4 regions of the Streptomyces sp. NPDC091289 genome follow, and region 4 is predicted to be linked to each of the others. Evidence: riboswitches for the same ligand, from Rfam matches in the RefSeq annotation. Region 4 holds a riboswitch; each other region holds the start of a gene.

Region 1 (7,779 bases), on a different contig from region 4:
CTCCCTCATAGGCGTCGCGCTGCTGCTCCTCGCGATCGTCTCGGGCGGCTGGGTCGCCGAATCCTCGTGGGCGGACTTCTTCACGCTGGAGCCGGGCACGCTGGTCATCTGGATGATCGTGTACGGGTTCCTCGCCTCCGTGCTCCCCGTGTGGCTGCTGCTGGCCCCGCGCGACTACCTCTCCACCTTCATGAAGGTCGGCACGATCGGGCTGCTGGCCCTGGGCGTGGTCGTCTCCCTGCCGACCCTGAAGATGCCCGCGGTCACCGACTTCGCCTCCAGCGGCTCGGGCCCGGTCTTCGCCGGCTCGATGTTCCCGTTCGTCTTCATCACCATCGCCTGCGGCGCGCTCTCCGGCTTCCACTCCCTGGTCTCCTCCGGCACCACGCCGAAGATGGTCCAGAAGGAGACGCAGATCCGGGTGATCGGCTACGGCGCCATGCTGGTCGAGTCGTTCGTGGCGATCATGGCGATGATCGCGGCCTGCATCATCGACCCGGGCCTGTACTTCGCCATCAACGCGCCGGTCGGCGTGATCGGCGACAGCGTCCAGTCCGCCTCCCAGGCCGTGGCCAACTTCGGCTTCACCATCACCCCGGACGCCCTGGCCCAGGCCGCCAAGGACGTGGAGGAGACGAGCCTCCTCTCCCGGACCGGCGGCGCGCCGACGTTCGCGCTCGGCATGTCGGAGATCTTCTCCGCGGTGATCGGTGGAACGGCCATGAAGGCGTTCTGGTACCACTTCGCCATCATGTTCGAGGCGCTCTTCATCCTCACCACCGTGGACGCCGGCACCCGGGTCGGGCGCTTCATGCTCCAGGACATGCTGGGCAACGCCTACAAGCCGTTCCGCGAGATCAGCTGGAAGCCGGGCGTCTGGTTCGCCAGCGCCGTCGTGGTCGGCGGCTGGGGCTACTTCCTCTGGGTCGGCGTGCACGACCCGCTGGGCGGCATCAACCAGCTCTTCCCGCTCTTCGGCATCGCCAACCAGCTGCTGGCGGCCGTCGCGCTGGCCGTCTGCACCACCCTGCTCGTCAAGTCCGGCCGGCTGAAGTGGGCGTGGGTCACCGCGGTCCCGCTCGCCTGGGACGTGGCGGTCACCCTCACCGCGAGCTGGCAGAAGATCTTCTCGCCGGACGTGAAGGTCGGCTTCTTCACCCAGCGCGACAAGTACCAGGCGGGCATCGACGCGGGCGAGGTGCTGCCGCCCGCCAAGAACATGGACGAGATGCAGACCGTCGTCACCAACTCCACCGTCGACGGGGTGCTGTGCGCGCTCTTCGCGCTCCTCATCATCGTGGTGCTCATCGACGCCGGGCGGGTCTGCTACAAGGCCATCCGCGACCCGGAGAGCGTGAAGCTCCACGAGGCGCCGTACGTCGAGTCCAAGCTCGTCGCCCCGGCCTCGCTCATCGCGACCAAGGAGGAGAAGGCCGAACTGATCGCCGCCGGCGTCGGCCCCGAGGGCGGCGTCCGCAAGGAGGCCGCGGGAACGGGGAGCCCGTCATGACCGTCGCGGACGTACGGCGGGTGGCGGGACGGATCCGCTGGTACGTCCGTGAGCTGACCGGCGAGTCGGCGTACGACCGCTATGTGGCGCACGCGAGGACCCACGATCCGGACGCGCCGGTGATGACCCGCCGCGCCTTCGAACGCAGCCGTACGGACGCCCGCGAGGCGGATCCGCGCGAGGGCTTCCGCTGCTGCTGAGCGCCACCGGCCGGGCCGGGGCCGCCGCACCCCTTCCCGGGGCGCGGCGGCCCCTTCTCGTGCCTCGTACGGGCTCGTCCGCCGCCCGCCGCCGTTCGATTTCCCGGTGCGCGGAGCCTCCACCGTACGAAAGGATGTGCCCATGACATCGCGCTCCCGGCGGCCCCGGCTCCGGCCCGTACTCCTGACCATGACGCTGGCGTTGGCCCTGGCGGCGGCGACGGGCTGCGGCACCGAGCGGGCGCCCGGCTCGGAGGCGGCGGGGCGGAGCGGCTCGACCGCTCCGGCGCCCGACCGGGCGGAGCTGGAGGCGCGGGCACGGGCCGCGCAGACCCTCACGGAGCATGTGTGGGTGACCGAGGTCCCGGGGTACACGCTGGCCCACCAGTCGGTCGGGGTGATCGGCGACGACGGGTTCGGCAGCGTCTACACCACGCCCGAGGGCGGGCAGATCCGGCTGTCGGTGGAGCGCCGCCCGCCCGCCGTGGCCGACTGTACGGAGAATCCCGCGCCCGAGGGCGGCCAGGAGCCCCTGGTGACCTGCGAGCGGCAGGGCGAACAGTGGTACCGCGCCACGGAGTCGGGCCACGCGTACGCCCGGGAGCAGGCGGGACTCGTGGTCACGGTGAGCGGGACGCTCCGGGACGTGGACCGGGCGACGCTGCGGTCGGCCTCGCTGCTCGCCCACCGCGCCGACGACCACGAGCTGGACCGGGTGCTGCCGCCGGCCGGGGAGGCCTCCGGGCGGCAGCCGGTCGAGCGCGGCGACCTGCCGCCGGTGGGCGACGGCGCCCCGAACAACGACGTGGGAGCGAGTGGCTGATGGATCTGACGATCAGGGTGGCGGAGCCCGGCGAGTACGCCGTGCTCGGCGAGATCATCGCCGAGGCGTATCTCGGCGACGATCTGCTGGACGGCCCGCAGGACCCGTATCTGCTCAAACTGCGGGCGGTCCAACAGCGGGCGGCCGAGGCCGAGGTGCTGGTCGCACTCGACACGGACGGGACGGTGCTCGGGGGTGTGACATATGCCGCTCCCGGCACTCCGTGGCGCGACATCGCCGGTCCGGACGAGGCCGAATTCCGGATGCTGGCCGTGGCCCGCGCGGGGCGCGGCCGGGGCGTGGGAGAGGCCCTCGTGCGGGCGTGCGTCGAGCGCGCCCGGTCCACCGAAGGCGTCCGGGGACTGGTGCTGTCGACGCAGCCGGCCATGCTCTCGGCCCATAGGATCTACCGTCGGCTCGGCTTTGTGCGGACCCCCGAACGGGACTGGGAACCGGTGCCGGGCCTGCGCCTCATGACCTTCCGGCTGGAGCTGGGGGCGGTCTCCTGAGGGGCGTATTAAATCGTCGCGACACAACATGTGGGGGCCGCAGCATCTGGCGGCCCCCACATGTATGCTCGACCTCGCTGTCGTCGCAGGGGAATCCGGTGCGAATCCGGAACTGTCCCGCAACGGTGTGATCAGTGTGCTTTTGCACACCTGAAGTCCGAAGACCTGTCGACAGCGCGTCCGGCTCGACCGAACCGGACGCCAGACGTCCGGGCCTCGCGGATAGGCCGGTGGACGCCGTCAGCTGTGCTGCCCTGCCCGGGGTTTCGCGCTGCCCGGCTTCCCCGCCTTCCGCCGGCCCCCTGCCGAGCGAGGGAAAGCCCAGTGACCATCGCGCCCGCCGATCCGGTTTCAGCCACCGAATCCGCCGAGTCCGCAGCGTCCACCACGGCCGGTAAAGCCCCGAACGACGGACCCGGGACCGCCTTGCTGCGGACCCTGACCGACCTCACCGTCGATCTGCCCGACACCGACCCCGGCCGGGTCGCGGCCGCCGCGCTGCGCGGGCGCAACGCCCGTTCCGACGAGGCCGAGCTGCGCTCGCTGGCCACCGAGGCCGCCGCGGGGCTGATCTCCGAGGACCCGGCGTACTCCCGGCTCGCCGCCCGGCTGCTGACCCGCACGATCGCGGACGAGGCCGCGGGGCAGGGCGCGACGTCCTTCTCCGCCTCGGTCGCCGTCGGACACCGCGAGGGCCTGATCGCCGACCGCACCGCCGCGTTCGTGGAGCTGCACTCCACGGCGCTGGACGAGCTCGTCGAGCGGACGCTGGCGGACGGCGCCGACGACCGCTTCGGCTACTTCGGTCTCCGTACGCTGCACAGCCGTTACCTCCTGCGCCACCCGATCACCCGCCAGGTCATCGAGACCCCGCAGCACTTCATGCTGCGCGTGGCCGCCGGCCTCGCCGAGGACGAGTCGGTGCGGGCGCTGGACGAGGTCGCCGCGCTCTACGGGCTGATGAGCCGGCTGGACTACCTCCCCTCCTCCCCCACCCTCTTCAACTCCGGCACCCGGCACCCGCAGATGTCCTCCTGCTATCTGCTGGACTCGCCGAAGGACGAGCTGGACTCGATCTACGACCGCTACCACCAGGTGGCACGCCTCTCGAAGCACGCGGGCGGTATCGGCCTCTCCTACTCCCGCATCCGCGCCCGGGGTTCGCTGATCCGGGGCACCAACGGGCACTCCAACGGCATCGTGCCGTTCCTCAAGACGCTGGACGCCTCCGTCGCGGCGGTGAACCAGGGCGGCCGGCGCAAGGGCGCGGCCGCGGTCTACCTGGAGACCTGGCACGCGGACATCGAGGAGTTCCTGGAGCTCCGCGACAACACCGGTGAGGACCAGCGGCGTACGCACAACCTGAACCTGGCGCACTGGATCCCGGACGAGTTCATGCGCCGGGTCGACGCGGACACCGACTGGTCGCTGTTCTCGCCCGCCGAGGTGCCCGAGCTGGTGGACCTGTGGGGCGACGCGTTCGACGCCGCCTACCGCGCGGCCGAGGCCAAGGGCCTGGCCCGCAGGACGATTCCGGCGCGTGAGCTGTACGGCCGGATGATGCGGACCCTCGCGCAGACCGGTCAGGGCTGGATGACGTTCAAGGACGCCTCCAACCGGACCGCGAACCAGACGGCCGAGCCGGGCCGGGTCGTGCACTCCTCGAACCTGTGCACGGAGATCCTTGAGGTCACCGACGACGGCGAGACGGCCGTCTGCAACCTGGGCTCGGTCAACCTGGGCGCGTTCGTCGCGAACGGCTCGATCGACTGGGAGCGCCTGGACGCCACCGTCCGTACCGCCGTGACCTTCCTGGACCGGGTCGTCGACATCAACTTCTACCCGACCGAGCAGGCCGGGCGCTCCAACTCCCGCTGGCGACCGGTGGGCCTGGGTGCGATGGGCCTCCAGGACGTCTTCTTCCAGCTGCGTCTGCCCTTCGACTCGCCGCAGGCCCGCGCGCTCTCCACGAAGATCTCCGAGCGGATCATGCTCGCCGCGTACGAGGCGTCCTGCGACCTCGCGGAGCGCTCCGGTCCGCTGCCCGCCTGGTCCGAGACGCGTGCCGCGCGCGGTGTGCTGCACCCCGACCACTACGACACCGAGCTGAACTGGCCGGAGCGCTGGGACGCCCTGCGCGCCCGGGTCGCGAAGACCGGCATGCGCAACTCGCTGCTGCTGGCCATCGCGCCGACCGCCACGATCGCCTCGATCGCCGGGGTGTACGAGTGCATCGAGCCGCAGGTCTCCAACCTGTTCAAGCGCGAGACGCTCAGCGGTGAGTTCCTCCAGGTCAACGCCTACCTGGTGGACGAGCTGAAGAAGCTCGGCGTGTGGGACGCCCGCACCCGTGAGGCGCTGCGCGAGGCCAGCGGCTCCGTGCAGGGCTTCGCCTGGATCCCCGACGACGTGCGGGCGCTGTACCGCACCGCGTGGGAGATCCCGCAGCGCGGCCTGATCGACATGGCGGCGGCCCGTACGCCGTTCCTCGACCAGAGCCAGTCGCTCAACCTGTTCCTGGAGACGCCGACGATCGGCAAGCTCTCCTCGATGTACGCGTACGCCTGGAAGCAGGGGCTGAAGACGACGTACTACCTGCGTTCGCGCCCGGCGACCCGGATCGCCCGTGCCGCGTCCGGTCAGACGGCCGCCGCCGCCCCCATTCCCGTACAGCAGGCTTCGGCTCCCGACGCGGACGCCATCGCCTGCTCCCTCGAAAACCCCGAGTCCTGCGAGGCCTGCCAGTAATGAGCACCGACGACAACAAGAACCTGCTCGACCCGGGCTTCGAGCTGACCCTGCGCCCCATGCGCTACCCGGACTTCTACGAGCGCTACCGGGACGCGATCAAGAACACCTGGACCGTGGAGGAGGTCGACCTCCACTCGGACGTCTCCGACCTCGCCAAGCTGTCGCCGGGTGAGCAGCACATGATCGGCCGGCTGGTGGCGTTCTTCGCGACCGGTGACTCGATCGTCTCGAACAACCTCGTGCTGACGCTGTACAAGCACATCAACTCCCCCGAGGCGCGGCTGTATCTGTCGCGGCAGCTCTTCGAGGAGGCCGTGCACGTCCAGTTCTATCTGACGCTGCTGGACACCTATCTGCCCGACCCGGACGACCGGGCGGCGGCGTTCGACGCGGTCGAGGAGATCCCCTCGATCCGTGAGAAGGCGCAGTTCTGCTTCAAGTGGATGGACTCGGTCGAGAAGATCGACCAGCTGGAGACGAAGGCGGACCGCCGCCGCTTCCTGCTGAACCTGATCTGCTTCGCGGCGTGCATCGAGGGGCTGTTCTTCTACGGCGCGTTCGCGTACGTGTACTGGTTCCGCTCGCGGGGTCTGCTGCACGGTCTCGCCACGGGCACCAACTGGGTGTTCCGTGACGAGACGATGCACATGAACTTCGCGTTCGAGGTCGTGGACACCGTCCGCAAGGAGGAGCCGGAGCTCTTCGACGACGCGCTGGAGCAGCAGGTCACCGACATGCTGAAGGAAGCGGTCGAGGCGGAGCTGCAGTTCGGCCGCGACCTGTGCGGCGAGGGCCTGCCGGGCATGAACACCGAGTCGATGCGCCAGTACCTGGAGTGCGTCGCCGACCAGCGGCTCGCGCGCCTCGGCTTCCCGACGGTGTACGGCTCGGAGAACCCGTTCTCCTTCATGGAGCTCCAGGGTGTCCAGGAGCTGACGAACTTCTTCGAGCGCCGCCCGTCCGCCTATCAGGTGGCCGTGGAGGGCTCGGTCGGGTTCGACGACGACTTCTAGGCCTTGACCAGGTGGTCCCGGGCACCGGTCGGTGCCCGGGACCACGTCTGTTGCCTGGTCTGCACCCGGGGCTGAGAGGGATGGCGTGGGGCCTGTTGGGAGAATGCCCCCATGAGCAAGATCGTGAATTACAGCATGGCGAACCGCGGAGAGATCGCACGATTCCTTCCCGCGAAGGATCTGACCGCCGACAACCTGCAACTGCTGGACAGGATGCAGGCGGTGGCCCGAGCCCGCCAGGATGATCTGGACGCCCAAGGCGTGGACTGGGGACTGCCGGTGCAGGACGCCCTGGAGCAGCTGGCCTCCGGGCGTGCCGACTCCACCGCCGAATGGGCCGGAAGCGCCTACTACGCGGCTCTCCAGATCATCATCGACCACAACGGCAGCGACATATCCACGCTGGCGAGCTACCGCAGCCCCATCACCGTCTTCACCACTCTGGACGACGAGTTGAGCACGGCGGGCGTCGCAGCGGACCTGCTGCCCAGTCAGTACATCTTCAGCGGACCGCCGACCGAGATCGCGTTCCGCATTCCCCGGCCCGTGGAGGGGTCACCGGAGATCGGGTACTGGCCGATGCAGAAGGCCGGGCCCGCCATCAAGGCTTACCGTGAGGCGCTGGACCGGATCGACCCCGACCTCAGGTACGAACTGAAGGAGCTGATCGATGCCCTCGACGGCTGGTACTCCGAATGGGCTGACGGTGAAGGCTCCTTCTGGTGGGCCGAGGACACTTCGGTCTTCTTCTCCGTCGTCGGCTGAGCAGGATTCCCCTTCGGAGCGGCCGGGCAGAGCCGTGGTCGGACCGGCAGGGCTCCCCTAGACGTTCGCCCACCCCTTCGGGTAGGAGCGCCGCGTGACCTCATGAGGTCGCGCGGCTCTTTCCGTTTCTGTCAGCGCCACCTCCCCCCGTTCCGCCTCCCGCAGCTGGCGGTCGATACGGAGTTCGCGGGCGGCGCCGAGGACGACG
Region 2 (7,779 bases), on a different contig from region 4:
TCGGAACCGTTCACGGTGTGGCGCGTCATGACGTGCTCCGGGTGCGGTACAGGACGAGGACGAAGGCGGGGACGCCGATCAGCGCGGTGACGACGCCGACCGGCACCTCCTGCGGGTCGAGGGCGGTCCGGGCGAGGGTGTCGACCCAGACCAGGAAGATCGCCCCGGCGAGCGCGGTGACCGGGAGGAGCCGGCGGTGTCCGGAGCCGGTGAGGGCGCGGGCCGCGTGCGGCAGGACCAGGCCGACGAAGCCGATCGCCCCGGCCGCGCTGACCAGGGCTGCGGTCAGCAGGGCGGTGGTGCAGAGCAGCACGATCCGGGTGCGGGCGACGTTCACGCCGAGCGCGGCGGCGGCGTCCTGCCCGAAGGCGAAGGCGTCGAGCGTACGGGCGTGGGCCAGGCAGACCACCAGGCAGCCGGCGAGGACGGCGGAGCAGAGGGCGACCTCGGTCCAGCCGACGCCGCTGAGCGAGCCGAGGAGCCAGAACAGCACCCCGCGGGTCTGCTCGGCGTCGGCGGAGGTCATCACGACGAAGGAGGTCAGGGCGGAGAAGAGCTGCATCGCGGCGACGCCGGAGAGGACGACCCGGTCGGTGGAGCCGCCGAGGGTGTGGCTGAGCAGCAGCACCAGGGCGAACGAGCACAGCGCCCCGACGAACGCCCCGGCCGACAGCGACACCGCTCCCCCGCCGACCCCGAGGACGACCACCACGACCGCCCCGGTCGAGGCTCCGGAGGAGACGCCGAGGACGAAGGGGTCGGCGAGCGGGTTGCGCAGCAGGGACTGCATCACCGTGCCGCACACCGCGAGCCCCGCGCCGCACACGGCGGCGAGAAGGGTGCGGGGCATGCGGAGGTTCCAGATGATGCCGTCGCGGATCGGGCTGAGGTCACTGGCGCCGAACCCGAGGTGCGCGGCGACGGCGGACCAGACGTCGGGCACGGAGATCCGGGCGGGCCCGATGGTCACGGCGACCGCGACGGAGAGCAGCAGGAGCAGGACGCCGCCGGCCCAGAGCAGTGCCTGGACCGGCCCGCCGACCCGCCGTTCACCGGCGGACCGCTGCACCGTCGGGTTCCCTCCGCTCACCCCGCGAGCCCGAAGTCGCGCAGTCCGGCCGCGACGCGCTCCAGGCCCTCGACGGTCCGGATGGTGGGGTTCATGGCCTGGCCGCTGAGCAGCACGTAGCGGCGGTTCCTGACCGCGTCCATGGTCTTGGTGACCGGGTTGGACTCCAGGAACTCGATCTTCTTCTCGGCGCTCTCGGCGCTCTGCATGGTGCGGCTCAGGTCGCCGATGACCAGGACGTCGGGGTTGCGGTCGGCGACGGTCTCCCAGCTGATCTGGGGCCATTCGTCGTGGGTGTCGTCGAAGACGTTCTTCGCGCCGAGTTCCTTGGTGATGACGCCGGGGGCACCGCAGCAGCCCGCGAGGTAGGGGGCCTTGGAGTCGGAGAACCAGTAGAGGAGGGAGGCGTCCGAGGCGTCGATGCCGTCGGTGGCCCTGTCCACCCGTGCCCGGAGCTTCTTCACCAGCTTCTCACCGCGCTCGGGGACGCCGAACACCTGGGAGAGCTCACGGACTTCGGTGTAGACGCTGTCCATCGTGAGGGGCGCGGTACGGGCTCCGTCGCCGCCGCCGCTGTTGTCCTTGCCGGTGCAGTCGGCGGGCGAGATGTACGTGGGGACGCCGAGCTTCTCGAACTGTTCGCGGGGGGCGACGCCGCCCTTGGCGAGGGTGGAGGCGAAGGAGGCGGAGACGAAGTCGGGCTCCTTGTCGAGGACCTTCTCCGAGGAGGGCCGGTTCTCCGATATGCGCTCCACGCCCTTGTTGGCCTTCTCCAGGCCCTTCATCACCGGGTCGCTCCAGGTGGCGGTGCCCGCGAGCCGGTCGGCGAGGCCGAGCGAGAGGAGGATCTCGGTCGAGCCCTGGTCGACGGAGACGGCCCGCTGGGGCGGGGTCTTCACCGTGACGGTGCGTCCGCAGTTCTCGAGGGTGAGCGGAAACCCGTCGGCCTTGCCGCCCTCGGCGGCCGTGGTGCTCCCGTCGCCGCCGCAGGCGGTCAGCAGGAGGAGTCCCGCCGCGAGCAGGGCGGCGGTACGTATCGGGGCGGGGGTGGCCGTGGACAGCACGAAGGACCTCTGTTGTCTCTGGGCCCAGCCGCGGAGCCCGTCGTACGGTTCCCGTGCCCCGGTTCGGGGCGCGGATGCCAGCAGGTCTTCGGACTCGGGTTCGTCCGGGCGGGACGCCTTCCCGGAGCACCTGGGTGCTCCAGTGGCCGTGGCCCCGCCCGTCCCCCTCACCGCTGCGCGTCAGTTCCGGATTCGCACCGGATTCCCTGACCCCGTCGCTGGGGTTCGACTGGCCCCGGCAAGCTATCACGCGCCTTCCCGCAGATCAGACGCGGTGCGGCGGGTCACTGTGCGCGGGGCCGGTGCGGCGCGGGATCGTCCCGGCCGCACCGGCCCGGCGGATTCCGCCCGGGCTACGGAGCCTGGAGGGCGATCACCGCGTTGTGGCCGCCGAAGCCGAAGGAGTGGCTGACGGCCCGCCGTACGGGCACCTCGCGCGGGACCTTGGTGACGCAGTCGATGTCGAACCCGGGCTCGGGGGCGTCCAGGTTCGCGATCGGCGGGACCAGCCCGTGCTGGAGCGTGAGGATCGTCAGGCCCGCCTCGATGGCGCCGGCCGCCCCCATGCAGTGGCCCAGTACGCCCTTGGGGGCGGTGACGGGCGGCCGGTGCGGGTAGGCCCGGGCGATGAGGGCTGCCTCGGTGGCGTCGTTGAGGGGGGTCGACGTCCCGTGCGCGTTGACGTGGTCGACGTCCTCGGCGTGCCAGCCCGCGTCGCGCAGCGCGCCGTCGACGGCCGCCCGTGCGATGTCCCCGGAGGGGTGGGGGCTGGTGGGGTGGTGGGCGTCGGTGGTGGCGCCGGTGCCCGCGATCAGCGCCCGGGGCGAGGCTCCTCGGGCACGGGCGTCCTCGGCCCGCTCCAGGACCATGATGGCCGCGCCCTCGCCCATGACGATCCCGGCCCGGTCGGCGGCGAAGGGCCGGCAGAGGCGGGCGGGGTCGCCGTCCCGCAGCGCTGCCGCGCCGGAGCGGGCGAAGCCGGTCATGGCGACCGGGAACACGATCGACTCGGTGGCCCCGGCGATGGCGATGTCGCAGTGGCCCAGCGTCAGCATGTCCCGGGCCACCGACAGCGCGGTCACCCCGGACGAACAGGCCGTGCACGGGGCGAGGCTGGGTCCGGTGGCCTTCATCCGGATGGCGATCTCGGCCGCGGGCATGTTCGGGATGGTCAGCAGGATGCCCGAGGGCGAGGTGGCCTCGGGGCCGCGCCGCTCCAGGGCGACGGCCTGTTCGGTGAGTCCGGCGGATCCTCCGCTGCTGGTGCCGACCACGACGGCGACCCGGGGGCTGTCCCAGTGCGCGGGGTCGAGCCCGGCGTCGGCGACCGCCTCCCGGGCTGCCAGGACGGCGAACTTGACGTACCGGCCCATCCGGAACGCGGTCCGGCCGCCGACGGCGTCGTCGAGGTCGATGCCGGCGACCGTGCAGGCGAAGTCGACGGCGCAGCCCCGCAGTTCGGGGACGGTGCGGGCGGGCGACTCCCCGGCGCGGACTCCGTCCCAGGTGGTGTCGGTGGTGTGGCCGACCGGGGTGATCATCCCCAGGCCGGTGACGGCGATGGCGGGTCGCTTCATCGGGTGTTGCTCACCGGCACCGTGGCCTCGGCCGCCGCGCTGCCGACGGCCGCGTCGATGTACGCGGAGATGTCGGCCAGCGTGGCGTCCTTGTACAGCTTCTCCGAGTCGGCGTCGACGCCCAGGGTCTCCTTGATGATGACGGCGAACTCGGCGACCGCGAGGGAGTCCATCTCCAGGCTGTCCATCGTGGACTCCGGCAGGATCTCGGCGGCGGGCACCTTGAACGTTCCGGTCAGCACCTCGGTGATCTTGGGGTGGATGGTCTTCATGGCGATTCCTCTCATCGGCGTTTCACCGGCAGGTGGCCGGCTCGGGTTTTCCCGACGGCGGGTAGGTGAACGCAGCAACCCACCGCCCGAAGTAACTGGATGACGATCTTCCGGTTACGCCCTGGGGCGAACCGATTCGTCTGCGCTCACCTGCGGCTTCTCGAACCATCGGGAGAGGATCGAGGTGGTTCCCCAGTACGCCAGCAGGACCCCGCGGGTGCCGAGCGCGGCCACCTTCTCGCGCAGCGGACGCCTCCTGCTGCCGCAGACGGGCTGCCGGAACTCCGCCGCGCGGCCCCGGATTCCCGCCCTGCGGCCCCGGTGCCAGGGCCCCTCGGGGTCGTCGTAGACCTCCGCGTAACCGGGTCCGGCGATCGGCCAGTCCGACATCAGGCGCTCGGGGAGCGCGAAGGACCCGACCAGGGCGGGGGTGTGGGCGGCCACGACGGCGACCGCCTCCTCCACCGCCTCGGGCAGAAAGGTGACCTGATCGGCGGTCAGCCGTCCGGAGGCGAGCAGGTCGCCGCTGTTGCGGGCGATCCACCGGAGCGCGAAGAGCCTGCGCAGCTCGGTGAGCCGGGCACGGGCCTCGCCCTCGGGGAGGGAGGCACCGGCCTCGGCGTACGCCTCGTCGGCCTGCCGGTAGGCGTACGCCTCGACGCCGCGCAGCGCGGCCGAGGAGGCGGCGTTCCAGCGGCCGAGCGGGTCGCCGGGCGGGGCGGCGCTCATCCGCTCGCGGGCGCGGGCGAACCAGAGGTCCTCCACGGCCGCGAACAGCCGGCCGAGGAAGGCGGGGTCGTCCAGCTCGCCGGGGCCGTCGTCCTCGGCCGCTTCCCGGACGGTGGCGCTGAACAGCATCTCGGCGGCGGCCTTGGCGTGCACGGCGAGGTTGTCGCCCTCGGCGGTGATCGCGCCCTCGATGCCGGTGAACAGCTCGGTCATGCCGTTGTTCTCCAGGAGCCCCTGGGCGCCGCACCGTTCGCGGCACTCGACGATGACGCCGCGCGCCTGCCAGGTGATCCACCCCTTGGCGACGGCCACCAGGCGCTCCGCCTCCTCCCGGTCGGCCTCCGGGGCCGACTCCCAGCGGTCCAGGGCCCTGCGGTGCAGCAGGCTCATCGCGTAGACGGTGGCCATCGCCCCCGCGAGCGGCCCGTGGTGGGTGCGGTGCGCGTACACCGGGACCCGTTGGGCGGCGCGCGATCCGGAGATCATCCGGTGACCGGCGTAGCGGACGGCGATGGCCAGGGTGACCCGGGCGGAGCCGACCGCGCAGGCGCTCATGGAGAGCTTGCCGGGGGTGACCCGGCCGATGGAGGTGAGGAACCGCCGTCTGCGGTTGGGGATTTCACTGCGGAAACGGCCGTCGTCGCCGATCCGTCCCTGTTGTCCGGCGAGCAGCGCGTCGCGCGGGACGAAGCAGCGGTCGAAGGAGGTCAGGCAGTGGTCGACCGGGGAACCCATCCGGGCGGGCAGCCGCCGCACCCGTACGCCGGGCAGGGAGCGGTGGGCGTCGGTGAGCGGGGCGAGGAAGAGGAACACGCCGTGGTCGGCGCCGTCGGCGAGGAGCCGGGCCGCCACCACACCGGACTTGGGGCCTCCGGCGGGGCTGGTGTTGGGCATGAACTTCTGCGCCCCGGCGTGCGGGGTGTGCAGAACGAAGCCGTCGCGTTCGCGGTCGTACGTCGCGGTCGTCTCGACGGCCGCCGCGTCGTTGCCGTGCGCCACCTCCGTACAGAGGAAGGTGCCCACGCGCCGCAGGGCGAGGAAGTCCGACAAGTCGCGCAGCGTGTCCGCGTCGTGGTCGAGGAGGCTGCCGAGGAAGAGGTTGTAGTGGATGCCCGCCACGGTGGTCAGCGCCGGGTCGACGGGGCCGAGCCACTCGTGCAGGGCGGCCAGCGCCCGGGGGTCGGCGGCCAGTCTCGCGCCGCTGTCGAGCGCGTTGTTGAGGATGCGCAGCCGGTGGTAGGAGAGGGCGAGCCGTTCGTCGGGTGTGCCGCCGCCGGGGCGGCGAAACGGTTCTGTTGTGAGCAGTCGTCGCCAGAATCCGTGTTCCTGGCGGAAGTTCGGCCCGAAGAGCACCGTGGTGAGCAAGTCGTTCGTGGACGGCGGAGCCGCGTCATTCATGGTTACGGTCACAACACAGTAACGATCAAGGAACGGCGAGGACACCCCTCGCCGTCCCGAAATGCCCCGCTTTTCAGGCGCGTTGGAAGGCGAGGGCGACGTTGTGGCCGCCGAAGCCGAAGGAGTGGCTCAGCGCCGTCCCGACGCGCTGGTGCCGGGGTTCCTTCGTCACGCAGTCGAGCGGGAAGGCGTCGGGGAGCGCGTCCAGGTTGGCGATCGGCGGAATGGCGGAACGTTCCAGCGTCAGGACGGTCGCCACCGCCTCGATCGCGCCCGCCGCCGCCAGGGTGTGCCCGACGACGCCCTTGGGCGCGGTCACCGGCGGCCGGTGCGGGAAGAGCCGGGAGATGAGGGTGGTCTCCATGGCGTCGTTGAGGGGCGTGGAGGTGCCGTGGGCGTTGATGTGGTCGACGTCGCCCGGTGTCCAGCCCGCCTGGTCGAGCGCCGCCTGGACCGCCCGCTGGGCGCCGTGCCCGTCGGGGGCCGGGGCGGTGGGGTGGTGGGCGTCCGTGCTGGACCCGGCCCCGGTGAGCAGGGCGCGGGGACGCCGGCCCCGGGCGCGGGCCCCGGCCTCGCGCTCCAGGACGAGCATGGCGGCGCCCTCGCCGATGACGAAGCCGTCCCGGTCGGCGGCGAACGGGCGGGACGCGGCCGCCGGGTCGCCGGTGCGGGTGGACAGCGCGCCCATCCGGGCGAAGGCGGTGACCACCAGCGGGGTCAGCACCGACTCCGCGCCGCCCGCCACCACCACGTCGCAGCTGCCGCCGAGCAACAGGTCGCGGGCGACGGCGATCGCGGTGGCCCCGGAGGCGCAGGCGGTGGCGGGGGCGAGGCTCGGGCCGCCCGCCTTCAGCGCGATGGCGACCTCGCCCGCCGCCGCGTTGGGGATCATCATCGGGACGAGCAGCGGGGAGACCGCGTCGGGCCCCGAGGCCGCCAGCTTGGCGGCGTTGTCGACGAGGACGGAGACGCCGCCGACGCCGACGCCGAGGACCACCCCGACCCGGCTGCCGTCCCACCGTGCGGGGTCGAGTCCGGCGTCGGCGACGGCCTGCCGGGCGGCCACCAGGGCCAACTTCACGAACCGGGCCATCCGCCACACCGACCGGCCGCCCACCGCCGCGTCCAGGTCGATGCCGTCCACCGGACAGGCGAAGTCGACCGGCAGACCGGCGAGTTCCTCGCACCGCCGGGCGGTGGAGCGCCCGGAGCACAGCCCCTCCCAGAAGCTGTGCTCGTCCGCCCCTGCGGGTGTCACCAGGCCGACCCCCGTCACCGCGATGGCGGTGCCGGCTCCGGCCTCGGTGCCCTGATCAGCGGGGAGCGACATGCTGTGTTCCTTCCGTAGAATCCGTCGAAATGGTCCCCGGGGGCCCCGGCCAGCGAAGTGCCGCCGAACCCCAGGTCAGTCCGCCCCCGAAGGCGGTGAGCAGCACCCGGTCGCCGGCCCGGAGGCGGCCCCCGTCCGCCGCGTCGGCCAGGGCCAGCGGGATGGAGGCGGCGCCGGTGTTGCCGACCCGCTCCAGATGGGTGACGCAGCGCTGCGGCGCGATGCCGACCCGCTCCGCGACGGCGCGCAGGATCCGGGCGTTGGCCTGGTGCGGTACGAAGCGGTCGACCTCGGCCGGGTCCCAGCCGACCCGGTCCAGGAGCGTCCGGCATGAGCCGGT
Region 3 (7,779 bases), on a different contig from region 4:
GTTCGTTCGAACTCCCGCGGGAAACCTGGGAGATCCACCGGACGGGAAGGCGGCAGCCGGGGTCGGGGCGGTCGGTGTCGCAGTGCGCCGCCTCCCGGAACTGGGCGTCGGCGGCATCCGCCTCGCGTACGGCCTCGGCGACGACCCCGTCGAGCTTTCCGCCGCCGACCAGCTTGCGGTGGAAGGCGGCGAGGTCGGCGTCGTAGCCCACGGAATCGGCGAGCTTCTTCGCGGAGTCCGACGCGGGGGTGACCAGGGTCTCCAGGTAGAACTGGTTCTGCTCCACGACGGTGTTGGCGACGTTGGCGAGCATCTTGCCGCGGTCGCGCGTCGCCTCGCCGAACTTGCCGAAGGTGTCGAAGAAGTGGTCGTGGCCGGACTGGTCGGCGGGGAAATCCTGCATCGACCAGGCGCGGACGATCCGCTGACGGAACTCCGCGTCCGTGCGGGCGTCGGCGGCCGGCCGGGTGCCCGGTCCACAGGGCGGGCGCACCGCGGTGTCCGTGGCATCGATGCACAGGCCGTTCTCGCCCGCGAGTTGGATCAGGTACTCGGTGGTGACCGCGCCCGAGAGGTGGTTGTGGAGGTCGCCGCCCTTGGGCAACGCCGCGAAGAACGCCTTGAGCCGCGCCGGGTTGTCCCCCAACGCGTCGAGGCGGGCGGCGGTCCTGCGTTCGGCCGGGGTCGTGAGGCGGCCCGGCGCCTGCGCCCCGGCCCGGGGAGATGCGTCCCGCGCGGGTGCCGCGGCGGCCGGTACGGCGGGGAGCAGCGTGACGAGAGCGAGTAAACCGAGCCCGGCAGGGAGCAGGGACTTGGGACGGTGGGCCGTCCGAATCGATGAGATCACCGCCGAATGATCGCGTCGTCGGACACGCTTCCCGGCCCGAATCGCGTACACGGGCAGCAAGATCCACTCGATCGAGTGGGGAGATCCGTCGCCCCGTGCGCACACGGTTCGAGGCGCTGTACGTCAGTACCTCCGTGGTGTCGCGACGCTCACCCAAGGGGCGGTCAGCGCACCCGCCCTCGCGACTTGAGGGGCCCCGGCGGGAGCTGAGGCGCGGGGATCGGGGCGCCGTCGTACCCCTTGACCTCGCCGAACCTGTCGCCGTTCATCCAGTCCTCGCGGGCCTGGGCGATCTCCTCGTGGGAGCGGCCGATCCAGTTCCAGAACATCACGAGCTCCTCCTCGAACGGTTCGCCACCCAGGAGCATCAGTCCGGCGTCGGAGACGGCGCGCAGGGGCAGTTCGGTGCGGCCGCAGCCGAGGTAGAGCATCGAGCCGGGCAGCACGGGGACGCCGTCGACCTCGGCCTCGCCCGACATGGACAGGACCGCGTACTCGAAGTCGGGGTCCAGGGGCAGGCGGGCCTCGGCGCCGCCGGTCAGGGTCACGTCGGCGCCGACGATCGGGGTGTACGCGGTGCCGGGCGAGGCCGCCCTGTCCAGTTCGCCCAGGATGACGGTGGCGGCGAGGCCGGGGGCGGTGACGACGGGCAGGTCCCTGTGGTGCTGGAAGTGCGGCTCGACGTTGCGGTGCGCATCCGGGAGCGCCACCCAGAGCTGCGCCCCGTGCAGCAGCCGGGCGTGCTCCTTCGGGCTCTCCTCGGAGTGGCTGATGGCACGGCCCGAGGTCATCAGGCCCAGCTCGCGGGGGCGTACCGTCTGGAGGCTGCCGAGGCTGTCCCGGTGGAGGACCTCCCCGTCATGGAGCCAGCTGACGGTCTGGAGTCCCATGTGCGGGTGGGGCGGGACCTGCATCCCGGGCTCGTCGGCGATGTCGTCGGGTCCGTAGTGGTCGACGAAGGCCCAGGCGCCGACCATGCGCCGGCCGAGGTTGGGCAGCAGCCGGCGGACCTCGGTGCCCTCGCCGAGCTGGACGTGGCGGGGGGCGAGGAGCTCACGGACGGGCTCGGCGACGACGAAGCCGCGCCCTCCGCAGACGGAGGGCGTCGCCTGGCGATCGAGATTGCTCATGGCGCTCAACCTATTCCCGTAGGGGCGTGGAGCACCGGGTCCCACGCCAGAATTTTAGTGGAATGTTCAACCATTGTGCGGTGTTGTCATGGCTGAACGTACGGCGGGGCGGTCCGGAGACGGGCCGCACCACACGAAGGAGGACACGTGAGCGAGACCGAGACCTACTACGAGTTCGGCACCGCCGCCGACCGGTGGGACCGGGCGCAGATGTTCTTCGAGGCCAAGGAGTACCTGACGGCCGCGCGGATCCTGGGCGGACTCGTCGAGGAGGTGCCGGAGCAGGTCGCGCCCCGGCTGCTGCTGGCCCGCTCCTACTACCACTCCGCCCGACTGGGCAAGGCCGAGGAGGAGCTGCGGACCGTTCTGGAGCTCGACCCGGTGGAGAGCTACGCCCGCCTCATGCTGGGCCGGACGCTGGAGCGCCAGGGGCGGACCGCCGACGCGGCGCCGCACCTGCGGATGGCGGCCGCCCTCACCGGCGACTTCGGCCCCGGAGCCACCCACTCCTGAGCCGTCGCCCCGCTCCACCTGCCGGGCCCGCACCCATCGGTGCGGGCCCGGTCTCCTTTACCCGCCGGTACGGGCATCGGACAATGTGATCTCCAGGACGAAGGGGTGGGGAGATGCAGGGATCCAGGAGTGCCGCATTACGCCGGGCGCGGTCGGCCGCGCTCATCGGACTGGCGGTGGCGGCCTCGGTCGGCTGCTCCGGCGGCGGGAACGGTGACGGCGACGGGAGGAACGGGGAAACGGCGAAGCTGACCGCCCGCCCGCCGGGGGCCCACAGTTGGACCGGCACCCCGTGCGACCTCCTCGCGGGCGCGGCGCCCGCCGAGGGCTTCGCTCTCGGCAGCTCCACCGACTCCGCCTCCCCCGACGCCCGGGAGGACATCGGCGAGAACGGTGCGCGGCCGCTCTACCGCCGGACCGGCTGCCTCGCGGACCTGAAGGCCCCGGACGGCACATTCTGGAAGCTCAGCACCACCGCCTCCGTGTACGAGGACACCGAGCCCGCCCGCCACGCGTACCGCCTCAAGGAGAATCTCGACCGTGCCCACGGGCGGGGGCCCGAGAAGGTCCACGACGCCGCCTACGCGATACCGGCCGACGACCAGGGCCGCCCCGGCCGCACCCTCCTCCTGTGGAACGGCGACCTCGTGCTCACGGTGTCCGCGTACGCACCGCACGGCAGCACGGAACCCGACGTACAGAAGGACCTCGAACAGATCGTCGGGAACGCGGCGCGCCGCACCGAGGACGGCCTGCGCGATCACGATGCGCCCTCCCCCGCGCCCTGATGACCACCACTCCCACGACCCCCGCGGTCCGGCTCGGTGCTCCGGATCAGGTGTCCGGGCGGGCGTTCGCCACCCGGTCGAGCCACTCCTTCATCAGCGCCGCCTCGGCAGTACTCAGACCCGCCCCGTGCTCCTGCCGCAGCAGGGCGCTCAACCGGGCCGCCGCCGTGGGGACTTCGGCGTCCGGCGGGGTGCTCGGCGACACGTCGGGCGTGAGCACCGTCGCGTACAGGGCGTCGCGCACCCGGTGGGACACCTCGATGTCGTCGAACGTCGCCGGGCGGGACACGAGCATCAGCGACACCCCCACATTGGCCGACATGATCATCTGGGCGGCCAACTCGGGCGCGACGCGTATCCGGCCCTGGGCCGCGGCCCGTTCGAGGTCCCCCGTCAGGATCCGGTGGGACTCCAGCGCCGCGGCGGGCGGCGTGCGCATCGCCGGTGAGTTCATGAGGCGGTAGAGGTTGCGGTTGTCGAGGGCGAAGGCGACATGACTGTCCCACCCCCGACGCAGGTCCTCCACGGCGTCCGTCGTCTCGCCGCGGTCCCGCTTCGTCGCCAGGTACTGCTCGAAGCCGTGGTCGACGACGGCCGACAGCAGGCCTTCCTTGTCGCCGAAGTGGCGGTAGAGGGCCGGCGCGCCGACCTTCGCCGCGTCGCACACGGCGCGCGTGGAGATGTCGCCGTCGGGCGATTCCCTGACCAGGGCGGCGGCCACTTCCAGGATGCGTGTCCGGGTACTCGTACTCACCGGACGGACGCTATCAAGCGGCACGGCGGCGCTCAGACGATGCCGCCGTTGGCCCGCAGCACCTGGCCGTTGACCCAGCGGGCCGGGCCGGCGAGGAAGGAGACCACCTCGGCTATGTCCTGCGGGGTCCCCAGCCGCCCCAGCGGCGGCTGGGCGGCCATCCGCGCGATGGTCTCCTCGTCCTTGCCGTCCAGGAACAGTGCGGTGGCGGTCGGCCCGGGCGCCACGGCGTTGACGGTGATGTCCCGGCCGTGCAGCTCGCGGGCGAGGATCAGGGTCATCGCCTCGACGGCGCCCTTGGTCGCGGCGTACGCGGTGTAGCCGGGCAGGGACAGCGACAGCACCGAACTGGAGAAGTTGATGATGGCCCCGCCCGCGCGCAGCCGCCGGGCGGCCTGCTGGTCGACGACGAACGTGCCCCGGATGTTGGTGCGGTGCATCCGGTCGAGCGTGTCGAGTTCGAGCTCGGCCAGCGGCGCGAGCGCCATGACGCCCGCCGCGTGCACCACCACGTCGACGCCTCCGAACGCCGCCTCTGCGGCGTCGAAGAGCGCCGCGACGGCGACCTCGTCGGCCACGTCCGCCTGATGGGCGAGGGCCTCACCGCCCGCGGCGGTGATGGCGGCGACGGCGGCCTCCGCCTCGGTCCGGTTGCCCGCGTAGTTCACGACGACCGCGAACCCGTCGGCGGCGAGCCGCTCGGCGCTCTCGCGGCCGATGCCCCGGGATCCCCCGGTGACCACGGCCACCCGGCGCGGGGCGTCGGATGCGAACTGTTCGGTCATGGTCCGTTCGGTCATGGCAGTGCTCCTGGCGACTGGGGTCGCGGCGGTCCCGTGAAACCCGATGGGATCAACGCTAACACCATGACGTTAGCAGCGCTACCCCGAAGGCGTAACGCTGCTAATGAACATTGCTACCCCTACCCCTCCTTCGCCCTGCCCGCACACGACAGAACCCGCCGGGGCGTGTCCGGCGGGTTCTGTCGTGTGCCTCACGCACGCGCGTCCGTACGCACGGCCCGTTCAGTTCACCGCACTCGCGGTGCGGGGCGTCGCCGCAGGGACGGCGGGCGTCAGGAGCCGTTCGGTGAGGTAGCCGAAGACGATGCCGAAGACGCTCCACAACGTCGCCTGGACCGCGAGCGTCGAGAGCCGGAACTCCCACAGCAGGCCGGCCGGGAAGTCCTTGCCCACCTCGTCGAAGGAGGGCAGGAAGGCGTAGGCGAGACCGATCAGCAGAACGAAGCCGGCGACGGCCGCGATGGTCGCGTTCCAGTTGCCCAGGCGAGGAGCGAGCCGCCTGCCGATGATGACGGCGGCGACGGCCAGCAGCACGCTGAGGGCGACCATCAGGAAGAACAGGGCGGTGCGCTTGCCGATGGTGTCGGGGTTGCCGACGGCAGGCGGGTTCGCCGGGTACTTCAGGAACGGCACGACGTAGACCGTGAGCAGGGCGGCACCCGCGATCAGCGCCGCCGTGGCCCGGGGGCCGAAGTTCCCGATGCGGCCCAGCGCGTAGCAGAACACGAGGGCGGCGATTCCGCCCACGGCGACGCCGAAGACCAGGACGCCGGTGGCGAGTCCGCCGGTCGCCTGCATGGTGCGGCTGACCAGTTCCTCGCCGCCTCCGTGGTCATGGCTGTGGGCCTCTTCGAGGGCGATGGCCGCGTCCACCTGGGACTCACCGAGGAAGTAGGCGACGGCGAGCGCGAGCGCACCCGCGATCAGGCCCGCGAGCATGCCGCGCACGAGCAGAGCTCTGACAGATATGGAGTTCACGATGGTTTCCTGTTTTCTCTTGCTTCCCGTGTCCGCTGATTCCCTGGTTCCTCAGGTGCCTCAGTGGCAGGGGAAGCCGAGCAGGTGACGGCCGTCGTGAACCCACTCGTGGACGCCTTCGCCCGAGATGAGCGCGGTGGCGCCCTGTTCGGCGCCGACGAAGTAGAGCAGGACGAGCATGAGAATGCCGAAGAAGACCGCCCACGGGGCAATGGCCTTCGCCGAGATCGGAGCGATCGCGGATGTCCCGGTTGCGGGAACGGCGGACTGTGCCATCGCAGTACCTCCTGTGGGAACACGCGTCCCTGTCGTGGTGCCTCGGACGAAGGTGCCGGGTCTGACTTCCCCGCACGGATGCGGGTTCACAGTGGCGCGACCGTGCCGGATTCTCACCGGACTTCCGTCACACCCTCGTCATGGTCGACGTGACCATACCGCCTGTACGCAGGTGCCGCCATGGTCCAATCTGCGGGGCCGCCGAGCACGGATCCCTTGGGACGGCAGGCCTTTGGGGCCCATGGTGAAGGAGTGAGGGCAGGGACATGACAGTACGGGTGATGTTGATCTCACCGGCGATGAACGCGGCGCTCCGGGAGGCCCGCTTCGACGGCGACGCCCCCCTGGACCGGTCCGGCCGGGAGCGTGCGCGGGCAGCGGCCGGCGCGGTGCCGGCGGCCGGGCTCGTGCTGAGCGGCCCGTCCGAGCGGTGCCGTGAGACCACCGAAGCGCTCGGTCTGACGGCCCGGGCCGAACCGGCCCCGGCCGGCTGGGACCTGGCGCGCTGGGCCGGCCGCCGCCTCGACGAGGTGGCGGCCGCCGAGCCCGAGCGGGTGGCCGCCTGGCTCGGCGACCCCTCGGCGGCTCCGCACGGCGGCGAGTCGCTGTGCGACCTGGTCGGGAGGGTCGGCCGGTGGCTGGACTCCCTCGGTGGACCGGACGCACCCGGCACCGGTTTCCTGGCGGTGGCCGAGGCCGCCGTCGTCCGGGCGGCGGTCGTCCATGGTCTGCGGCTGCCGCCGGAGGCGTTCTGGCGGCTGGACGTCGCCCCGCTGACGCTGACCGAACTCAGCGGGCGGTCGGGCCGGTGGAACGTGGGACTGGGCCGCCCCCTGACCGCTCCCCCGGCCGACTGAACGTCACGGCACCTCGCTGTCCCGCCAGTCGGGCCGGATCAGCACGGCCGTGGCGACGATGCCGTCCTCGATCCGCCACAGCCCGTGCAGCGTCGTCGGCAGCGCCGGGTCGGTGAGCAGCAGACGTGCGGCGAAGGCACCGTCGGCGGCGGCACCGCCCCGAGGACCGTCACCGCCGCCCGGAAGACTACTGCCGTCCCGGCTGTCCTGACCGTCGATCCGATGGAACGTCAGGTCGGCCTCGGCGAAGTCGAGTTCGAGGCCGGTGACCGGATACCAGGCCTTGAAGACGCTCTCCTTGGCGCTGAACAGCACCCGGTCCCAGTGGATGTCGTCCGAGCCCTCCGGCGCGGGCGGACCGATCCGCTCGCGTTCGGCGGGCAGCGTCACCAACTCCCTTACGCCGGTGGGGAGCGGGGCGTGAGGTTCCGCGTCGATGCCCAGTGACAGCACCTCCTTGGCACGGGCCAGCGCCGCCGCCCGGTACCCGGCGCAGTGGGTCAGGCTGCCGACGATTCCCTCGGGCCACAGCGGTCTTCCCCGGTGGCCGTGGAGCACGGGCACCGGCGGCAGGCCGAGTCCGGCCATGGCGCGCCGGGCGCAGGCGCGGGCCGTCGCGAAGTCGTTCCTGCGTTTGGCCACGCTCTTGGCGACCAGCGCCTCCTCCTCCGGGAAGAGGTTTCCGTCCGGGACGGTCTCCGCGCGGGTGTCCGCGCAGGACACGTCGGCGGGCAGCAGCCGCTCGATCACGAGGTGCCTCCGGGGGTACGCCGCTGTGCGGTCGGTTCGGCGCCGGTCCGGGCCGGTGGGGCGGGTTCGCCCTCGTACGGGAG
Region 4 (7,779 bases):
TGCGGTCTCCGTCGGCCTGGGGCGGCACACCCCCGCCACCACCGCCGCCGCCGTCATCGTTCCCGCCCCCATCGGGGTCGGGGTCGTCGTCGTTGTTCTTGTCCTGCCCCTGATCCCCGGCGGCCTCGTCCAGGGTCTGGTCGAGCTTGTCCTCGTCCAGACCGGGCGCGTCGAAGGGATTGCGGCGACGCCGGTGGGGGAGCGCGAGGAGCGCGGCCTGCCGTACGTCGTCGGCGGTGACCTCCTCGCGTCCGGCCCAGGCGGCGAGCGCGGTCGCGGTACGCGCCATCACGATGTCGGCCCGCATCCCGTCGACCTCGAACGCGGCGCAGGTAGCGGCGATCTGGCGCAGCACGGCGTCACCGAGCACGACACGCGGCAGCAGGGCACGCGCGGCGGCGATGCGCTCCCGCAGGGCGCTCTCCTCCTCGGCCCAACGCCCGGCGAACCCCTCGGGGTCGTCGTCGTACGCGAGCCGGCGCCGCACGACCTCCACCCGCTCGTCGGTGTCCCGGGACGCGGCCACCTCGACGGTCAGCCCGAACCGGTCCAGCAACTGCGGCCGCAGCTCGCCCTCTTCCGGGTTCATCGTCCCGACCAGCAGGAACCGCGCCGCATGCCGTACGGAGACGCCCTCGCGCTCGACGTACGAGGCGCCCATGGCCGCCGCGTCCAGCAGCAGGTCCACCAGGTGGTCGTGGAGGAGGTTGACCTCGTCGACGTACAGGATCCCGCGGTGCGCGTCGGCCAGCAGCCCCGGCTCGAACGCCTTCACGCCCTCCGAGAGCGCCCGCTCGATGTCCAGCGCCCCCACGAGCCGGTCCTCGGACGCGCCGACGGGCAGCTCCACGGTCCGCGCGGCCCGCGACACACCGGCCGCCTCCGCGTGCGGCCCATCGGGACACGCCGGATCGGGGGAGCCCGGATCACAGGAGAACCGGCACCCCGGCACGACGGAGACCTCGGGCATGAGGGCGGCCAGCGCGCGGACGGCGGTGGACTTGGCGGTCCCCTTCTCGCCCCGCACGAGCACCCCGCCGACGGCCGGACTGACCGCGTTCAGCAACAGCCCGAGCCGCAGATCGTCCTGCCCGACGATCGCGGTGAAGGGATACGGCGTACTCACAAGGCCTCCTGGTCGACATGCTGTTCAACGTCCTGCCCGAGCCCGGCGGACCCGGCCACATCAGGCCCCTGGCTCTTTGACTCAGCGGACCCGGCAAAATCAAGCCCCTCCGGCGATTGAGGAGCGGGGTCCGGGGCAGCGCCCCGGCTCTCCGGCCCACCCGCACCCAACGGCGGCGCCCCCGGCGGCACAAACGGCAACCCCGCAGGCGCACCCCCCTCGATCAACCGCCACAACGCATCCGTATCCGCATGCTCCTCCACCAGATCCCCCAGCCGATCCAGCTGCTCCTCCCGCAACACCCCGAAACTCGTGTCCGGCGCGGGAACGAACCGCCGCCCCGCGGCCCGGGCCACCTCCACCAGGAACCGCCGCCGGAACGCATCGCTCTCCAGCGACCCGTGCCAGTGCGTCCCCCACACCGCCCCCACCCGGCACCCGTCCAGGAACGGTTCCCCGCCCCGCACATCGGCCACCCCGTGGTGGATCTCGTACCCCTCCACCGGCTCGCCCAGCGCCGAACCGACCGGCCGCGCCAGCGTCTTGGCCCGGTCGAAGCGAATCCGCACCGGCAGCAGCCCCAGCCCGTCGACCAGACCCGCCCGCGACTCCACCTCGTCCTCGATCCGCTCGCCGAGCACCTGGAACCCGCCGCAGATGCCGAGCACCGGCCGGCCCTCCGCCGCCCGCCGTACCAGCGCGTCCGCGAGGCCCCGTTCGCGCAGCCAGGCCAGCGCCTTCACCGTGCCGCGCGTCCCGGGCACGATCACCAGGTCCGCGTCGGCCAGCTCGTCGGCCCGGTCCACGAATCGCACGACGACGCCCGGTTCGGCGGCCAGCGCGTCCACATCCGTGAAGTTGGACATCAACGGCACCGCGCAGACCGCGACCCGCAGCACGTCCTCCCCGTGGGGCGGCGCCACGACCGACTCCCGTACCGCGCCCCGCATCGACACCCGCAGGCCGTCCTCCTCGTCGATGCCGAGCCCGTGGGTGAACGGCAGCACTCCGTACGTCCGCCGCCCGGTCAGCCCGTACAGCATGTCCAGGCCCGGCTCCAGCAGCGAGACGTCGCCCCGGAACTTGTTCACCAGATAGCCCGCGACCAGCGCCTGGTCCTCCGCGCTCAGCAGCGCCGTCGTGCCGAAGAACGAGGCGAAGACCCCGCCCCGGTCGATGTCCCCGACCACCAGCACAGGGAATTTCGCGGCCCGCGCGATCCCCATGTTCACGATGTCGGTGCGCCGCAGGTTGATCTCGGCGGGCGACCCGGCCCCCTCGCAGATCACCGCGTCATAGCTCGCCCGCAGCTGCTCCAGGCAGTCCGTGACCGTCCCGAGCAACGCCTCCTGCCGCCCGCCGTGGTAGCCCCGGGCGCTCATCTCGCCCACCGGCTTGCCCATCAGGACGACCTGGCTGGACCGGTCGCTGCCGGGCTTCAGCAGGACCGGGTTCATCAGGGCCGTCGGCTCCACCCGGGCGGCCTGCGCCTGCATCGCCTGGGCGCGCCCGATCTCCGCGCCCTCCCGGGTCACGAAGGAGTTCAGGGACATGTTCTGCGCCTTGAACGGCGCGACCTTCACGCCCCGGCGCACCAGCCACCGGCAGATGCCCGCCGTGACGACGCTCTTGCCCGCGTCCGATGTGGTTCCCGCGACCAGCAGTCCACCGCTCATGCCCGTCCCCGCTTCTGCCCTGTCTGTCCTGCTGACGACCGTCCCGCGAGCACGTGCCCCGCGACCAGCCGCCCCGCCACGCACACCCCAAGGGCCAGCGTGCTCACCCGGCGCGACAGCCGTACCGCGCGTTCGATGTCCGCGCCCCGCACCTCCCGCCCGGACTCGCCGTTCAGGACCGGCCGGTGTTCGACGCGCCCCGCGTACGCCAGCGTCCCGCCCAGCCGTACGCCGAGCGCCCCCGCGAACGCGGCCTCCACCGGCCCGGCGTTCGGGCTCGGGTGGCGTCCCGCGTCGGCCTTCCAGGCGCGTACGGCGTCCGACGGCCGCCCGCCGCCCGCGACGGCCAGCGCGGCCGTCAGCCGGGCCCCGGGCCACCCCGCGAGGTCGTCCAGGCGGGCCGAGGCCCAGCCGTAACGGCGGTGGCGGGGCGACTTGTGACCGACCATCGCGTCGAGCGTGTTCACGGCCCGGAACCCGACGAGCCCCGGCACCCCGCCGATCGCCCCCCACACGAGCGCGCCGACGACGGCGTCCGAGGTGTTCTCCGCGACCGACTCCACCACGGCGCGGGCGATCTGCGGCCCGTCCAGGGAGTGCGGATCGCGCCCGCACAGATGCGGCAGCCGCTCCCGGGCCACCTCCAGGTCCCCGGCGGCCAGCGCGCCGCCGATGGCACGGGCCTCCCGGCCCAGCGACGTACCCCCGACGACGGACCAGGCGGTGGCGGCGGTCAGCGCGACGGCGAGCGCGGGGCGGTCCCGTACGGCGCGGGCGGCCAGCGCGGCCGCCCCCACGGCGCCGCCGGCGCAGACGAGGGTGTGCAGCGCGCCCCGGCCCCGGTCGTCACGCCACAGCAGGGACTCCACCCGCGCGGCGGCGCGGCCGAAACCGGCGACGGGGTGGCCGCGCCGGGGGTCACCGAGCAGGGCGTCGGCGATCAGCCCGGCCGTGGCGCCGTACGCGAAGACGCGGTCGGCACGCACGGCTCAGGCCGCCGTGGGCAGAGGCGTTCCGGCACGAAGAGGTACGGGACGAGGCACAGGATGCGGCGCACGGCGGCCGGGCATGGCTTATGTCCTCACTCAGGGTCCGCGCCCTGGTTCGACGTGACCGGCGACAAGAGTCTCCTGGCTTCCCGGATCCGCAGTTCCCCCGGCCTTCCAGCCCTCGTTGAGAGGGCCGTGACATCCGGTGTGGGGGAGTGCTCCCCGGTGACAGTGGCGGGACCGCGCCGGATTCTCACCGGCTTCCTCTTCTGTCGCCGTAAATGGCTCCGGCAGTCCACCACGCTGCGAGAACGGCAGTCAACTTGCTGTTGACCTGCGGAGCTCCAGTGTGCGCAGACGCACATCGGGCCGGACACACGAGGTGTGTCCGGCCCGAGGAAGTGCGGTGGAACGGGGTCAGGCGACGATCAGATAGATCCCGTACGAGACCGCCGCCACGCACAGCGCGAAGCAGGCGTACGCGCCGGTGCGCGCCAGCGCGACCGATCCGCCGGCGGCGCTGCTTCCGGCCGTGGCCGACTGCTTGGAGAGGGCGACGATGCCCAGGGTGAAGAGGCCGACCAGCGCGACGGTGACCACAAGGCTGACACCGAAGACGGAGGCGAGAGCTGCCCAGTCGATTTTCATGCGGATCTGTCCTTACACCGTGGCCGGCGGCCGGGCCGGGTCGTCGGGCGCCGTGGCCGGGGCCGGGATGGTGGTCATGAGGTCGGAGGTCGGGCCGCCGACGGGCGGCGGCTGGACCGCGGCGATGGCGGTGGTGACGACGCCCTGGGGCTCGTCGTCGCCGGTGGCCGTGTCGTTGACGTTGGTGTGGTCGACCGGCTGGCGGCGCGAGGCCAGCCAGATCGCGAAGGAGCCGCCGACGAGCAGGATCGCGGTGACGGTGATGCCCCAGGTGCCCTGCTTGGTCAGGAACTCGGCGCCCGCGCCGACCAGACCCGCGGCCGGCAGCGTCAGACCCCAGGCGATGAACATCCGGGTGGCGGTGGACCAGCGGACCACGCCGCCCTTGCGGCCGAGGCCCGCGCCCATCACGGCCCCGGAGCAGGACTGCGTGGTGGAGAGCGAGAAGCCGAGGTGCGAGGAGGCCAGGATGACGGTCGCCGCACTGGTCTGGGCGGCGAAGCCCTGCGGCGGCTTGAGCTCGGTCAGGCCGCTGCCCATGGTGCGGATGATGCGCCAGCCGCCGAGGTAGGTGCCGAGCGCGATGGCCACACCGGCGGAGACGATGACCCACAGCGGCGGGTTGGAGCCGGGGGCGAGGACGCCGCCGGTGACCAGGGCCAGGGTGATGATGCCCATCGTCTTCTGGGCGTCGTTGGTGCCGTGGGCGAGCGAGACGAGACCGGCGGAGGCGATCTGTCCGGCCCGGTAGCCCTTGGCCGTCGACTTCAGCTGGTTCGGGTCGGTGACGTTCCGGTTGATCCGGTACGTCAGCCGCGTGGCCAGCATCGCGGCGAGGCCGGCCACCAGCGGGGCGGCGATCGCCGGGAGCAGCACCTTGGTGACGACGGTGCCGCCGTTGATCGAGGACCAGCCGGCCGACATGACCGCGGCGCCGATCAGACCGCCGAACAGGGCGTGGGAGGAGCTGGAGGGCAGGCCGACCAGCCAGGTCAGGAGATTCCACAGGATGGCGCCGACGAGCGCCGCGAAGATGACCTCGGTTCTGAGGCCGTCCTCGTTGACAATCCCGCCGGAGATCGTCTTGGCGACCTCCACCGACAGGAACGCGCCGATCAGGTTGAGAACGGCGGACATCGCCACCGCTGTCTTGGGCTTCAGGGCGCCGGTCGAGATGGTGGTAGCCATCGCGTTGGCGGTGTCGTGGAAACCGTTCGTGAAATCGAACACGAGAGCTGTCACGACCACAATCGCAAGCAGCAGCGTGATGTGTTCCATTTACCCAGGCAATCGTTCGACGTCAGTGGCTCGTGGACCGTAGGCAACCTGAGTGAACGGAAGATGAACTGGGCAGGGCGCTGTGGTGACCCCAAGCGGAGTGGGTCGCTTCCGCTTGTGTGCGGGAGTGGTTGCGGGATGCCCGTGGGGCGCGGCGTGGACTGCCCTTTGCCGCCCGTTGGCGAACATTTTGAGCGGTCGTTCGGAGCCCGGAAGAGATCCCCGTCACTCCCCATGTGACGTTCCGGTTGCGCGCGTTCGCGCCTACGCTCGCCCCATGAGCGAGCAGCACCCGGAATCTGTCCGAGAGACCTGGCGGAACGTCGTCGCGACGGCCCGCCGCAGCGCGGCGGACGGCCTGGTCGTCGGCACCTCGGGCAATGTGTCGGCCCGCGTCGGCGACCTGGTCCTGGTGACGCCCAGCGGGGTGCCCTACGACCGGCTCGGACCCCAGGACGCGGTCGGCGTCGACCTGGAAGGACGCCAGGTCCTCGGGAACCTCGGGCCGACCAGCGAACTCCCCCTCCACCTGGCGGTCTACCGTGCCACCGACGCCGCCGCCGTGGTCCACACCCACGCCGTGCACGCCACCGCCGTCTCCACCCTCGTCACCGAGGTGCCGCTGGTCCACTACGCGGCCGCCATCCTCGGCGGCCCGGTCCGCACCGCCGCCTACGCCCGCTACGGCACCCCGGAACTGGCCGACGCCATGCTCGGGGCCCTGCGCGACCGCACCGGCTGCCTGCTCGCCAACCACGGCACCGTCACCTACGGCGACACCCTCGACCAGGCCTACGAGCGCACCGCCCAACTGGAGTGGCTGTGCCGCCTCTGGCTCACCGCGAGCTCCGTGCCCGGCCGCACCCCGGCCCTGCTCGACGCGGCCCAGCTGGCCGAGGTGACCGAAGCGCTCAAGGGGTACGGCCAGCCCGGCTGACAGGCGCCCCCGAGCCCCCCCAAGCCCCCCGAGCCCTCCTGAGCTCCCCGAGCCCCCCCCGCGCCTGTGGCCGACGGAGGCCGCGCCCGCCCGGACGGCCCCCGTCCGCCGACAGCCCGGCTCCTGCTCGGACGGCCCCCGTCCGCTGGCAGCCCGCCTCCCGCCCCACGACACTGAAGCGGTGCGCCCGGTAACCGCGACGGCAACGGCCGTCACCACGATCCTCGGCGTCGGTGCGGCAGCGGTCGCGGCCGGCCGGTACGCCAGCGACGTCGCCCTCAAGGCGGCGCCCGGACGTCCCCTCCCCGCCGACCGCCGACTCACCGTGCACGCCGCGGCGTCCGGGCGGGTCACCCTGACCCGCTCCTTCTCGGCGCTCCGGCCCGGCACCTACGGACTGGCCGGACCCGGGGTCCACGCGGTCGTCGGACCCGTCGTCGACGGGGCCTCCCAGGCCGCCGACACCGTCGTCCGGAGGCTGGAGAGCGTCGGCCAGGGCATCCTCGAACCCGGCGCGAAGGTGCGGCTCACCCCCGCGCTGTACGGCGGCGACCCGGGCAGCGACCTCGGCCTGGACCACCAGGAGGTCGAGATCCCCGGCGAGCTGGGAACCCTGCCCGCCTGGTACGTCCCCGGCGCGCGCGACACCTGGGTCATCACCGTGCACGGCCTCGGCACCACCCGGGCCCACCCCATGAACCTGATGGGGTTCCTGCACCGACAGCGCTTCCCCGTGCTCGACCTCGCCCTCCGGGGCGACCCCGGAGCCCCGCGCCCCGCCGACGGCCTCGGCCACTTCGGCGCCTCCGAGTGGCGCGACCTCGACGCCGCCCTCCGCCACGCCCTGCGCCACGGCGCGCGGAACGTGATCCTCCACGGCTGGTCCACCGGCGCCACCGCGGCCCTGTACGCCGCGGTCGAGTCCCCGCTCCGCGACCGCATCAGCGGCCTCGTCCTCGACTCCCCGGTACTGGACTGGCCGGTCACCCTGCGCGCCCTGGCCGCCGCCCGCGGCGTCCCGGCCGCCCTGCTGCCGCTCGCCGTCCGGGCCGCCCAGGGCCGCACCGGGATGAGCACCGCCCCGGTGCTGGAGACCTCCGCACCGGCCTCCCTGCGCACCCCGAC

What was found. Region 4 has a riboswitch for cobalamin ahead of ACIQPT_RS12145 (cobalamin biosynthesis protein). Riboswitches for the same ligand answer to the same signal wherever they lie in the genome.
Region 1: it holds a riboswitch for cobalamin, as region 4 does, so the genes downstream of both, ACIQPT_RS29995 (ribonucleoside-diphosphate reductase subunit alpha) here and ACIQPT_RS12145 (cobalamin biosynthesis protein) in region 4, are expected to answer to the same signal.
Region 2: it holds a riboswitch for cobalamin, as region 4 does, so the genes downstream of both, ACIQPT_RS27190 (ABC transporter substrate-binding protein) here and ACIQPT_RS12145 (cobalamin biosynthesis protein) in region 4, are expected to answer to the same signal.
Region 3: it holds a riboswitch for cobalamin, as region 4 does, so the genes downstream of both, ACIQPT_RS01180 (CbtB-domain containing protein) here and ACIQPT_RS12145 (cobalamin biosynthesis protein) in region 4, are expected to answer to the same signal.

The regions. Positions count from the first base shown of each region.
Region 1 covers NZ_JBIVUT010000026.1:21,371-29,149, forward strand. Annotated here, with positions in the region: gene ACIQPT_RS29975 (carbon starvation CstA family protein) at 1-1,510, shown strand, start outside; gene ACIQPT_RS29980 (YbdD/YjiX family protein) at 1,507-1,710, shown strand; gene ACIQPT_RS29985 (hypothetical protein) at 1,853-2,533, shown strand; gene ACIQPT_RS29990 (GNAT family N-acetyltransferase) at 2,533-3,042, shown strand; cobalamin riboswitch at 3,095-3,230, shown strand; gene ACIQPT_RS29995 (ribonucleoside-diphosphate reductase subunit alpha) at 3,367-5,790, shown strand; gene ACIQPT_RS30000 (ribonucleotide-diphosphate reductase subunit beta) at 5,790-6,806, shown strand; gene ACIQPT_RS30005 (hypothetical protein) at 6,918-7,571, shown strand; gene ACIQPT_RS30010 (hypothetical protein) at 7,629-7,779, opposite strand, start outside.
Region 2 covers NZ_JBIVUT010000021.1:158,607-166,385, reverse strand. Annotated here, with positions in the region: gene ACIQPT_RS27200 (ABC transporter ATP-binding protein) at 1-29, opposite strand, end outside; gene ACIQPT_RS27195 (FecCD family ABC transporter permease) at 26-1,069, opposite strand; gene ACIQPT_RS27190 (ABC transporter substrate-binding protein) at 1,087-2,133, opposite strand; cobalamin riboswitch at 2,195-2,382, opposite strand; gene ACIQPT_RS27185 (beta-ketoacyl-[acyl-carrier-protein] synthase family protein) at 2,487-3,710, opposite strand; gene ACIQPT_RS27180 (acyl carrier protein) at 3,707-3,982, opposite strand; gene ACIQPT_RS27175 (acyl-CoA dehydrogenase) at 4,097-6,109, opposite strand; gene ACIQPT_RS27170 (beta-ketoacyl-[acyl-carrier-protein] synthase family protein) at 6,183-7,439, opposite strand; gene ACIQPT_RS27165 (beta-ketoacyl-ACP synthase 3) at 7,423-7,779, opposite strand, start outside.
Region 3 covers NZ_JBIVUT010000001.1:284,756-292,534, forward strand. Annotated here, with positions in the region: gene ACIQPT_RS01145 (adenosine deaminase) at 1-847, opposite strand, end outside; gene ACIQPT_RS01150 (pirin family protein) at 1,012-1,977, opposite strand; gene ACIQPT_RS01155 (tetratricopeptide repeat protein) at 2,125-2,490, shown strand; gene ACIQPT_RS01160 (hypothetical protein) at 2,604-3,278, shown strand; gene ACIQPT_RS01165 (TetR/AcrR family transcriptional regulator) at 3,325-4,032, opposite strand; gene ACIQPT_RS01170 (SDR family oxidoreductase) at 4,065-4,817, opposite strand; gene ACIQPT_RS01175 (CbtA family protein) at 5,058-5,813, opposite strand; gene ACIQPT_RS01180 (CbtB-domain containing protein) at 5,874-6,089, opposite strand; adenosylcobalamin (AdoCbl) riboswitch at 6,135-6,229, opposite strand; gene ACIQPT_RS01185 (histidine phosphatase family protein) at 6,356-6,946, shown strand; gene ACIQPT_RS01190 (4'-phosphopantetheinyl transferase) at 6,950-7,696, opposite strand; gene ACIQPT_RS01195 (metallophosphoesterase family protein) at 7,693-7,779, opposite strand, start outside.
Region 4 covers NZ_JBIVUT010000008.1:5,551-13,329, forward strand. Annotated here, with positions in the region: gene ACIQPT_RS12135 (putative cobaltochelatase) at 1-1,126, opposite strand, end outside; gene ACIQPT_RS12140 (cobyric acid synthase) at 1,123-2,802, opposite strand; gene ACIQPT_RS12145 (cobalamin biosynthesis protein) at 2,799-3,788, opposite strand; cobalamin riboswitch at 3,926-4,060, opposite strand; gene ACIQPT_RS12150 (hypothetical protein) at 4,209-4,439, opposite strand; gene ACIQPT_RS12155 (anion permease) at 4,452-5,717, opposite strand; gene ACIQPT_RS12160 (class II aldolase/adducin family protein) at 5,995-6,654, shown strand; gene ACIQPT_RS12165 (alpha/beta hydrolase family protein) at 6,836-7,779, shown strand, end outside.